Regions from separate parts of the Bacillus sp. THAF10 genome, predicted to be linked through region 2. Evidence: a T-box and tRNA genes for the amino acid it is inferred to sense, from the RefSeq annotation. Region 2 holds a T-box; the other holds one or more tRNA genes.

What was found. The T-box of region 2 lies ahead of proS (proline--tRNA ligase). A T-box ahead of a tRNA ligase gene usually reads a tRNA of that ligase, here a tRNA-Pro.
Region 1: it has a tRNA-Pro gene. The T-box ahead of proS (proline--tRNA ligase) is inferred to sense a tRNA for this amino acid. The anticodon was not compared.

Annotation. Positions count from the first base shown of each region.
Region 1 covers NZ_CP045403.1:98,755-103,381, forward strand. Annotated here, with positions in the region: rRNA gene FIU87_RS00485 (23S ribosomal RNA) at 1-1,174, shown strand, start outside; rRNA gene rrf (5S ribosomal RNA) at 1,296-1,412, shown strand; tRNA gene FIU87_RS00495 (tRNA-Val) at 1,424-1,499, shown strand; tRNA gene FIU87_RS00500 (tRNA-Thr) at 1,532-1,607, shown strand; tRNA gene FIU87_RS00505 (tRNA-Lys) at 1,612-1,687, shown strand; tRNA gene FIU87_RS00510 (tRNA-Leu) at 1,696-1,776, shown strand; tRNA gene FIU87_RS00515 (tRNA-Gly) at 1,786-1,860, shown strand; tRNA gene FIU87_RS00520 (tRNA-Leu) at 1,868-1,956, shown strand; tRNA gene FIU87_RS00525 (tRNA-Arg) at 1,980-2,056, shown strand; tRNA gene FIU87_RS00530 (tRNA-Pro) at 2,061-2,137, shown strand; tRNA gene FIU87_RS00535 (tRNA-Ala) at 2,158-2,233, shown strand; rRNA gene FIU87_RS00540 (16S ribosomal RNA) at 2,390-3,942, shown strand; rRNA gene FIU87_RS00545 (23S ribosomal RNA) at 4,148-4,627, shown strand, end outside.
Region 2 covers NZ_CP045403.1:422,258-426,884, forward strand. Annotated here, with positions in the region: gene cobA (uroporphyrinogen-III C-methyltransferase) at 1-158, shown strand, start outside; gene FIU87_RS02295 (sirohydrochlorin chelatase) at 164-922, shown strand; gene FIU87_RS02300 (precorrin-2 dehydrogenase/sirohydrochlorin ferrochelatase family protein) at 903-1,520, shown strand; gene FIU87_RS02305 (hypothetical protein) at 1,640-2,332, shown strand; T-box leader at 2,443-2,650, shown strand; gene proS (proline--tRNA ligase) at 3,004-4,437, shown strand; gene FIU87_RS02315 (MalY/PatB family protein) at 4,455-4,627, shown strand, end outside.

The DNA.
Region 1 (4,627 bases), 320 kb from region 2:
GTTAGGGTGTTAAAGCCCGAGAGAGCCGCAGTGAATAGGCCCAGGCGACTGTTTAGCAAAAACACAGGTCTCTGCGAAGCCGTAAGGCGAAGTATAGGGGCTGACGCCTGCCCGGTGCTGGAAGGTTAAGGGGAGAGGTTAGCGCAAGCGAAGCTTTGAACCGAAGCCCCAGTAAACGGCGGCCGTAACTATAACGGTCCTAAGGTAGCGAAATTCCTTGTCGGGTAAGTTCCGACCCGCACGAAAGGCGTAACGATCTGGGCACTGTCTCAACCAGAGACTCGGTGAAATTATAGTACCTGTGAAGATGCAGGTTACCCGCGACAGGACGGAAAGACCCCGTGGAGCTTTACTGTAGCCTGATATTGAATTTTGGTACAGCTTGTACAGGATAGGTAGGAGCCTTGGAAGCCGGAGCGCTAGCTTCGGTGGAGGCGTCGGTGGGATACTACCCTGGCTGTATTGAAATTCTAACCCGCAGCCCTTATCGGGCTGGGAGACAGTGTCAGGTGGGCAGTTTGACTGGGGCGGTCGCCTCCTAAAGAGTAACGGAGGCGCCCAAAGGTTCCCTCAGAATGGTTGGAAATCATTCGCAGAGTGTAAAGGCACAAGGGAGCTTGACTGCGAGACCTACAAGTCGAGCAGGGACGAAAGTCGGGCTTAGTGATCCGGTGGTTCCGCATGGAAGGGCCATCGCTCAACGGATAAAAGCTACCCCGGGGATAACAGGCTTATCTCCCCCAAGAGTCCACATCGACGGGGAGGTTTGGCACCTCGATGTCGGCTCATCGCATCCTGGGGCTGTAGTCGGTCCCAAGGGTTGGGCTGTTCGCCCATTAAAGCGGTACGCGAGCTGGGTTCAGAACGTCGTGAGACAGTTCGGTCCCTATCCGTCGTGGGCGCAGGAAATTTGAGAGGAGCTGTCCTTAGTACGAGAGGACCGGGATGGACGCACCGCTGGTGTACCAGTTGTCTTGCCAAAGGCATAGCTGGGTAGCTACGTGCGGACGGGATAAGTGCTGAAAGCATCTAAGCATGAAGCCCCCCTCAAGATGAGATTTCCTTTTACTTCGGTAAGTAAGATCCCTGAAAGATGATCAGGTAGATAGGTTCGAGGTGGAAGCGTGGCGACACGTGCAGCTGACGAATACTAATCGATCGAGGACTTAACCCAATATGATTTACATGATGACACGATAGAATTCTTGATAGGAACACATTATCTAGTTTTGAAGGAACAAAAAAGCTTGAAAAATAGCTTGATTTTCCTTTGGAAAACCGTATAATATAATTTGTCTGGTGGCGATAGCGAAGAGGTCACACCCGTTCCCATACCGAACACGGAAGTTAAGCTCTTCAGCGCCGATGGTAGTTGGGGGCTGTCCCCCTGTGAGAGTAGGACGTTGCCAGGCGGATTAAAAATGGAGGATTAGCTCAGCTGGGAGAGCACCTGCCTTACAAGCAGGGGGTCGGCGGTTCGATCCCGTCATCCTCCACCATTATTTTTTCACGAAGTGAAAGTTTCTTATATGCCGGTGTAGCTCAGTTGGTAGAGCAACTGACTTGTAATCAGTAGGTCGTGGGTTCGACTCCTATCGCCGGCACCATCTTGTGCCATTAGCTCAGTCGGTAGAGCATCTGACTTTTAATCAGAGGGTCGAAGGTTCGAGTCCTTCATGGCACACCATTTATCATGCGGGTGTGGCGGAATTGGCAGACGCGCTAGACTTAGGATCTAGTGTCTTTGACGTGGGGGTTCGAGTCCCTTCACCCGCATTATAGTTAGCGGAAGTAGTTCAGTGGTAGAACACCACCTTGCCAAGGTGGGGGTCGCGGGTTCGAATCCCGTCTTCCGCTCCATTGAATTGCCGGGGTGGCGGAACTGGCAGACGCACAGGACTTAAAATCCTGCGGTAGGTGACTACCGTACCGGTTCGATTCCGGTCCTCGGCACCATCTTTTTCAAATTAATAGATAATGCGCCCGTAGCTCAATTGGATAGAGCGTTTGACTACGGATCAAAAGGTTAGGGGTTCGAGTCCTCTCGGGCGCGCCATTTACGGGGAGTAGCTCAGCTTGGTAGAGCACTTGGTTTGGGACCAAGGGGTCGCAGGTTCAAATCCTGTCTTCCCGACCAGTAGAAAATCATATGTTTAAGGGGCCTTAGCTCAGCTGGGAGAGCGCCTGCTTTGCACGCAGGAGGTCAGCGGTTCGATCCCGCTAGGCTCCACCAGGATGTTTTCATCTACTAGTGAAAACAACCTTCAATATTACCGATGCTCTTTGAAAACTAAACAAAACAACAGCGTCCACGTTGACCTTACGGGGTTAACATGAACGAATTTAAGTAACAAGCTAGCAACAAATTTTGAGCAACAGCTCAAACTCTTTATTGGAGAGTTTGATCCTGGCTCAGGACGAACGCTGGCGGCGTGCCTAATACATGCAAGTCGAGCGAACTTCTTAAAAGCTTGCTTTTATAGAAGTTAGCGGCGGACGGGTGAGTAACACGTGGGCAACCTGCCTGTAAGACTGGGATAACTTCGGGAAACCGGAGCTAATACCGGATAATACAAGAAACCTCCTGGTTTCTTGTTGAAAGATGGTTTCGGCTATCACTTACAGATGGGCCCGCGGCGCATTAGCTAGTTGGTGAGGTAACGGCTCACCAAGGCGACGATGCGTAGCCGACCTGAGAGGGTGATCGGCCACACTGGGACTGAGACACGGCCCAGACTCCTACGGGAGGCAGCAGTAGGGAATCTTCCACAATGGACGAAAGTCTGATGGAGCAACGCCGCGTGAGCGATGAAGGCCTTCGGGTCGTAAAGCTCTGTTGTTAGGGAAGAACAAGTGCGAGAGTAACTGCTCGCACCTTGACGGTACCTAACCAGAAAGCCACGGCTAACTACGTGCCAGCAGCCGCGGTAATACGTAGGTGGCAAGCGTTGTCCGGAATTATTGGGCGTAAAGCGCGCGCAGGCGGTTTCTTAAGTCTGATGTGAAAGCCCACGGCTCAACCGTGGAGGGTCATTGGAAACTGGGGAACTTGAGTGCAGAAGAGGAGAGTGGAATTCCACGTGTAGCGGTGAAATGCGTAGAGATGTGGAGGAACACCAGTGGCGAAGGCGACTCTCTGGTCTGTAACTGACGCTGAGGCGCGAAAGCGTGGGGAGCAAACAGGATTAGATACCCTGGTAGTCCACGCCGTAAACGATGAGTGCTAAGTGTTAGAGGGTTTCCGCCCTTTAGTGCTGCAGCTAACGCATTAAGCACTCCGCCTGGGGAGTACGGTCGCAAGACTGAAACTCAAAGGAATTGACGGGGGCCCGCACAAGCGGTGGAGCATGTGGTTTAATTCGAAGCAACGCGAAGAACCTTACCAGGTCTTGACATCCTCTGACCACTCTAGAGATAGAGCCTTCCCCTTCGGGGGACAGAGTGACAGGTGGTGCATGGTTGTCGTCAGCTCGTGTCGTGAGATGTTGGGTTAAGTCCCGCAACGAGCGCAACCCTTGATCTTAGTTGCCAGCATTCAGTTGGGCACTCTAAGGTGACTGCCGGTGACAAACCGGAGGAAGGTGGGGATGACGTCAAATCATCATGCCCCTTATGACCTGGGCTACACACGTGCTACAATGGACGGTACAAAGGGCAGCAAAACCGCGAGGTCGAGCCAATCCCATAAAACCGTTCTCAGTTCGGATTGCAGGCTGCAACTCGCCTGCATGAAGCCGGAATCGCTAGTAATCGCGGATCAGCATGCCGCGGTGAATACGTTCCCGGGCCTTGTACACACCGCCCGTCACACCACGAGAGTTTGTAACACCCGAAGTCGGTGGGGTAACCTTTTGGAGCCAGCCGCCTAAGGTGGGACAGATGATTGGGGTGAAGTCGTAACAAGGTAGCCGTATCGGAAGGTGCGGCTGGATCACCTCCTTTCTAAGGATAAAGACGCTTGTTGTTTTGTTTAGTTTTGAGAGAGCATTCTCTCAATTATGAATGGCAAATCTGACGATTTGTCTCATTTGTTCCTTGAAAACTAGATAATGTAACTAATATCAAGATATTCACAAAATATCGTTCATCTTAGTAATTTTCTAATAGATATCATCGCTGATATCGACACAGACCAATTTTGGTCAACGGTTAAGTTATTAAGGGCGCACGGTGGATGCCTTGGCACTAGGAGCCGATGAAGGACGGGACTAACACCGATATGCTTCGGGGAGCTGTAAGTAAGCGTTGATCCGGAGATTTCCGAATGGGGAAACCCACTGCTCGTAATGGAGCAGTATCCTTATCTGAATACATAGGGTATGGAAGGCAGACCCGGGGAACTGAAACATCTTAGTACCCGGAGGAAGAGAAAGCAAATGCGATTTCCTGAGTAGCGGCGAGCGAAACGGAATTAGCCCAAACCAAGAGGCTTGCCTCTTGGGGTTGTAGGACACTCTACATGGAGTTACAAAGGAACGGGGTAGATGAAGCGACCTGGAAAGGTCCGTCATAGAAGGTAAAAACCCTGTAGTTGAAACTTCGTTCCCTCCTGAGTGGATCCTGAGTACGGCGGGACACGAGAAATCCCGTCGGAAGCAGGGAGGACCATCTCCCAAGGCTAAATACT
Region 2 (4,627 bases):
CGGTTGTCGGCACCCTTGCCAACATTGAGCGAAAGGTAACAGAAGCTAACATTTCCAATCCAAGCATGATTGTCATCGGTGAGGTCGTCAAGCTCCACGAAAAGCTCCATTGGTTTGAAGAGGAAATTGTCCCTCATCTGCCAGTGGTGCACGGGTAACGGTTATGAGCAAAGCAGTTTTATACATCGGACATGGCACCCGTTCAAAAAAAGGAGCAGAGGAAGCGAAGTCGTTTTTAGAGCAAGTGAAGCAGCGGGTGGATGTGCCTATTCAGGAAACGAGCTTTTTGGAATTATCCGAGCCGTTTATCCCGGAAGCCTTTGAACGCTGCGTGATGCAAGGTGCAACGGAAATCACCATCGTCCCGATCTTTCTTTTAACAGCAGGACATATGAAGGAGGATATTCCTGCGGCACTTGCCCCACTTCGTGAAAAATACCCCCAGGTGGAAGTGAGTATGACAGAAGCCTTTGGGGTGCAGGAGCGGATTGTGTCGGCGCTTGCGGAGCTTGTAAAAGATAGTACTGGTGGAATACAGAGCACAGACTCTTTGCTGCTGGTTGGCAGAGGAAGCAGTGACATTTCCATCCACCAGGCGTTTGATGAGATTAGAGCAGGGTTGGTGCGAGAGTTTCATATCTCTCGAGTGGAGGTGTGCTATCTAGCAGCTACCACACCGTTATTCTCAGAAGGAATTCAGGAGATTAGTAAAGATGCAGAGGGTAGAGTAATTGTCGTGCCGTATCTGTTGTTCGCTGGTTTGTTACTTAATGAAGTCAGTGCAGAGGTGCGAAAGCGCAGGCGAGACGGCCAGGATATTTTACTTGTGGAGCCCTTAAGTCGTCACAGGGTTATTCAGGACATCGTGGTGGAACATGCATCAGGAAGGGAGCTGGTTGGCAGTGCAGCCATTGATTATTGATTTGAGTGGAAAAAAGGTCGTTATTGCAGGTGGTGGTCGCATTGCTGCACGAAAAGCAAAGGTGCTGGATGCTGAAGGTGCTGTGATTACCTTTGTTGCGCCAGAGTTTTCAGAGGAGGTGTGGGAGCTCGCGGCGTTAAGGGGATATGGTTTAGTGAAGCGCGGAGCAGAGGTGTCTGATTTTGAACATGCGTTCCTTGCCATCCTTGCAACAAATAGTCGCGAGGTAAATGCAGCCCTTGTCCGCTCACTTTCGCCAACACAGCTCGTGTGTGTGGTCGACGAATCAGGAGAGGGCAACGTCACCTTCCCAGCAACCGTCCGCCGCGGCCACCTACAAATCGCCGTCACCTCCAACGGCTCCAGCCCCAAATTAACCCGCAAGCTCAAAAAAGAACTAGAAGCACAATTTGATTCTACTTGGATTTCCTACACGGCCTTCCTTGCAGCGTACAGGGAGGTGGTCAAAAAGCTCCCTCTTAGTGAGGAAGAAAAAGGGGAGATCCTATGGGAAGTACTAGATGAAAAATACAGAGTGGATGAGAGTGCCAGGGCAGAAAAATGGAAAGAGATCAGTAAAACAAAGGTTCCAATATAAACAAAACCCAGCCGTACTTGTCGGATTGTGCGGGTGGGTTTTTGTGTGGATTTTATCCAATGCTTACCATAATGAGGTATAATACAGGTGTATCTTCATTGGATTGGAGGCGAAGTCAGTTGGGAATCTACATTTATCGTAAACTATCTGCCACTTATATTAGTATATTGGTAATATCAATGATACTTGGATTTGGGTCTATTCGTGATGTCCAGCCACATGCTTATTCACAATACTTTTTGGGTTGGACCATTTTTTTTGGAATGTATGTCGCTTTGTTTGTGATTGTTTATGGAAATCTTATCTCTGTTGGCATAGAATACTTGTACTCAAAGCTGAACAAACCATTTCACATTTTTTATGTTCTTTTACATACTATTTTTGGTGCCTTGCCTGGTTTGTTCATAGAAGAGCCATTTATTCATCTTCTTACTATCGGAGGAGCAGTTACTGCTACCATCTATGCGCTTGTTGATCGGTGGATGCTTATTAGAGTAGCGAAAAACAAATCGGCCTGGCCCGTTCACCTCTTAGCGCCAGCAATTTTTGTTGCACTCTTTGGGTTTGCCTTTCTTCAAAACGAACCACTCCCGCCATTTACAGCCGAGCAAGCGGTGGCTCGTGCAACCGAGGGAACTGGAACTGACATCGAAAAATTCCCAAAAGAAATCGGAATTAATGAAGAAGTCCATGATAACACCTTGATTACGAGGGAAACCTCGGCCACACCTTATGAGGCGAAAAGGATACCTTTCTTGTTACATTCAAACAAACCACCAAAACAGGAAAAACGGAAAGAACATCTTCTTTAACCTATAAAGTAGACAGAAGCACCACCGTGCTTGTTGGTAATCAATGAACTAGGAGAATCGTCCACCTATTGACAATAATTACAACTCTCCTTTATAATCTTTTCAAATATGATAAGACGTTGATGAGGATTAGTAGAGTGAGTTCGACTAGAAAGAGAGGGCGCTGTGTGGTGAGAGGTGCCTATAGTTTGAGCATTTGAACCTGCCTCTTGAGTTCTGCATCGGAAATGGTGCAGCGGGTGGAGAGCCCCGTTACCAAACATTGAGAGTAAAGCCTTGCTTTGAATAAGGGTGGTACCGCCAGGAATGGTCCCTTATGTGAAGCGGGGCTTTTTTATATGGTTGAAAATGGGTTTGGCACGAACTCGGGGTCTTTTGGCATGAATTTGCCTCGTTTTGGCACGAACTTGGGGTCTTTTCGCATGAACTTGCCTTGTTTTGGCACGAACTTGGGGTCTTTTCGCATGAACTTGCCTCGTTTTGGCACGAACTCGGGGCGTTTCGGCACGAACTTTCCAAATTAACCTTTCAGCCACCTTGGATACATTCATTTTTGTTGTTCCAAAGGGAAACAGCAGCAAATTTTGATCAGTTAACACAAATTTTGCCTACTTTTACTAGCAAACATCCTCAATAAATTACACATTTTTATAAAAAAGGAGCACACCACCATGTCCAATAAAAAATTTGTAGAAAAAATTACTAGCATGGACGAAGACTTTGCCCAGTGGTACACAGATGTGGTCACAAAAGCAGAGCTCGTCGACTATTCGAGCGTCAGAGGGAGCATGATTATTCGCCCATACGGCTACGCACTGTGGGAAAACATCAAATCAGAACTGGATAAAAAAATCAAAGAAACTGGCCACGAAAATGTTTATATGCCACTTTTTATTCCAGAAAGCTTGCTTCAAAAAGAGAAGGACCATATCGAAGGTTTTGCTCCAGAAGTCGCCTGGGTCACACATGGTGGTGACGAAAAGCTGCAGGAACGTCTTGTTGTCCGCCCGACCTCGGAAGTTCTTTTTGGCGAGCACTACAAAAACATCATCCATTCTTACCGAGACCTACCAAAGCTTTACAACCAGTGGGCGAATGTCGTGCGGTGGGAAAAAACAACCCGGCCTTTCCTCCGCACCCTAGAGTTTCTTTGGCAGGAAGGGCACACTTGTCACGAAACGGACGAACAAGCACACGAAGAAACTGTGAAAATGCTAAATGTGTACGCGGACATCTGCGAAAACTATCTAGCCATTCCAGTCATAAAAGGGCAAAAAACCGAAAAAGAAAAGTTCGCTGGAGCAAAATATACCTATACGATTGAGAGCCTGATGCATGACGGAAAAGCGCTGCAATCAGCGACCTCTCATCATCTTGGAGACGGATTCGCCAAAGCATTTGGCATCCAATTTTTAAACCGAGAAGGAAAACAAGAATACGTTCAGCAAACCTCATGGGGATTTACGACCCGTATTATTGGCGCCATGATTATGGTACATGGCGATGACAGAGGACTAGTTGTACCGCCAAGAATTGCTCCAACGCAGGTCATGATTGTACCAATTGCGCAGCATAAGGCTGGCGTGCTTGATTTTACCTATGAACTAAAAGAAAAGCTTTCCGCTGCCTTCCGTGTTGGCATTGATGCGAGCGACAAAAAGCCTGGCTGGAAATTTAACGAATACGAAATGAAGGGAATTCCACTACGCCTCGAAGCTGGGCCGCGCGACATCGAACAACAACAGGTGGTGTTGGTCCGTCGTGACACAGGGGAGAAGGTTATCACCCCACTAGAAGGATTGGAAGCAACCATTCACGAGTTACTAGAAGACATCCAAACAAGTCTGCTGGAAAAAGCACGCGCACACCGCGAAACAAAAACAAGTACGGCAACTTCCTTTGAAGAGTTCAAGCATCAACTTGACAACAAAGCCGGCTTCATCAAAGCGATGTGGTGTGGCGAGCAAGCATGTGAAGAAAAAATAAAAGAAGAAACGAGCGCCACCTCGAGATGCATGCCTTTTGAACAGGAAGAGGTAGGAAAAACTTGTGTATGCTGCGGAAAAAATGCCAAGCATATGGTATATTGGGCAAAAGCGTACTAATTAAAGGAGAGACAACTGTGCAGCTAGAACAATTTATCGACCGCCGAAAAACACATTCCGTCAAATGGTATATCGAGGATCAGGATATCATCCCACTTTGTATTGCTGATATGGATTTCCAGGTTTCAGATGAGATTGTTAATGCTATTAGCCAAAAAGCTACTCATGGGATTTATGGATATAGTACTTT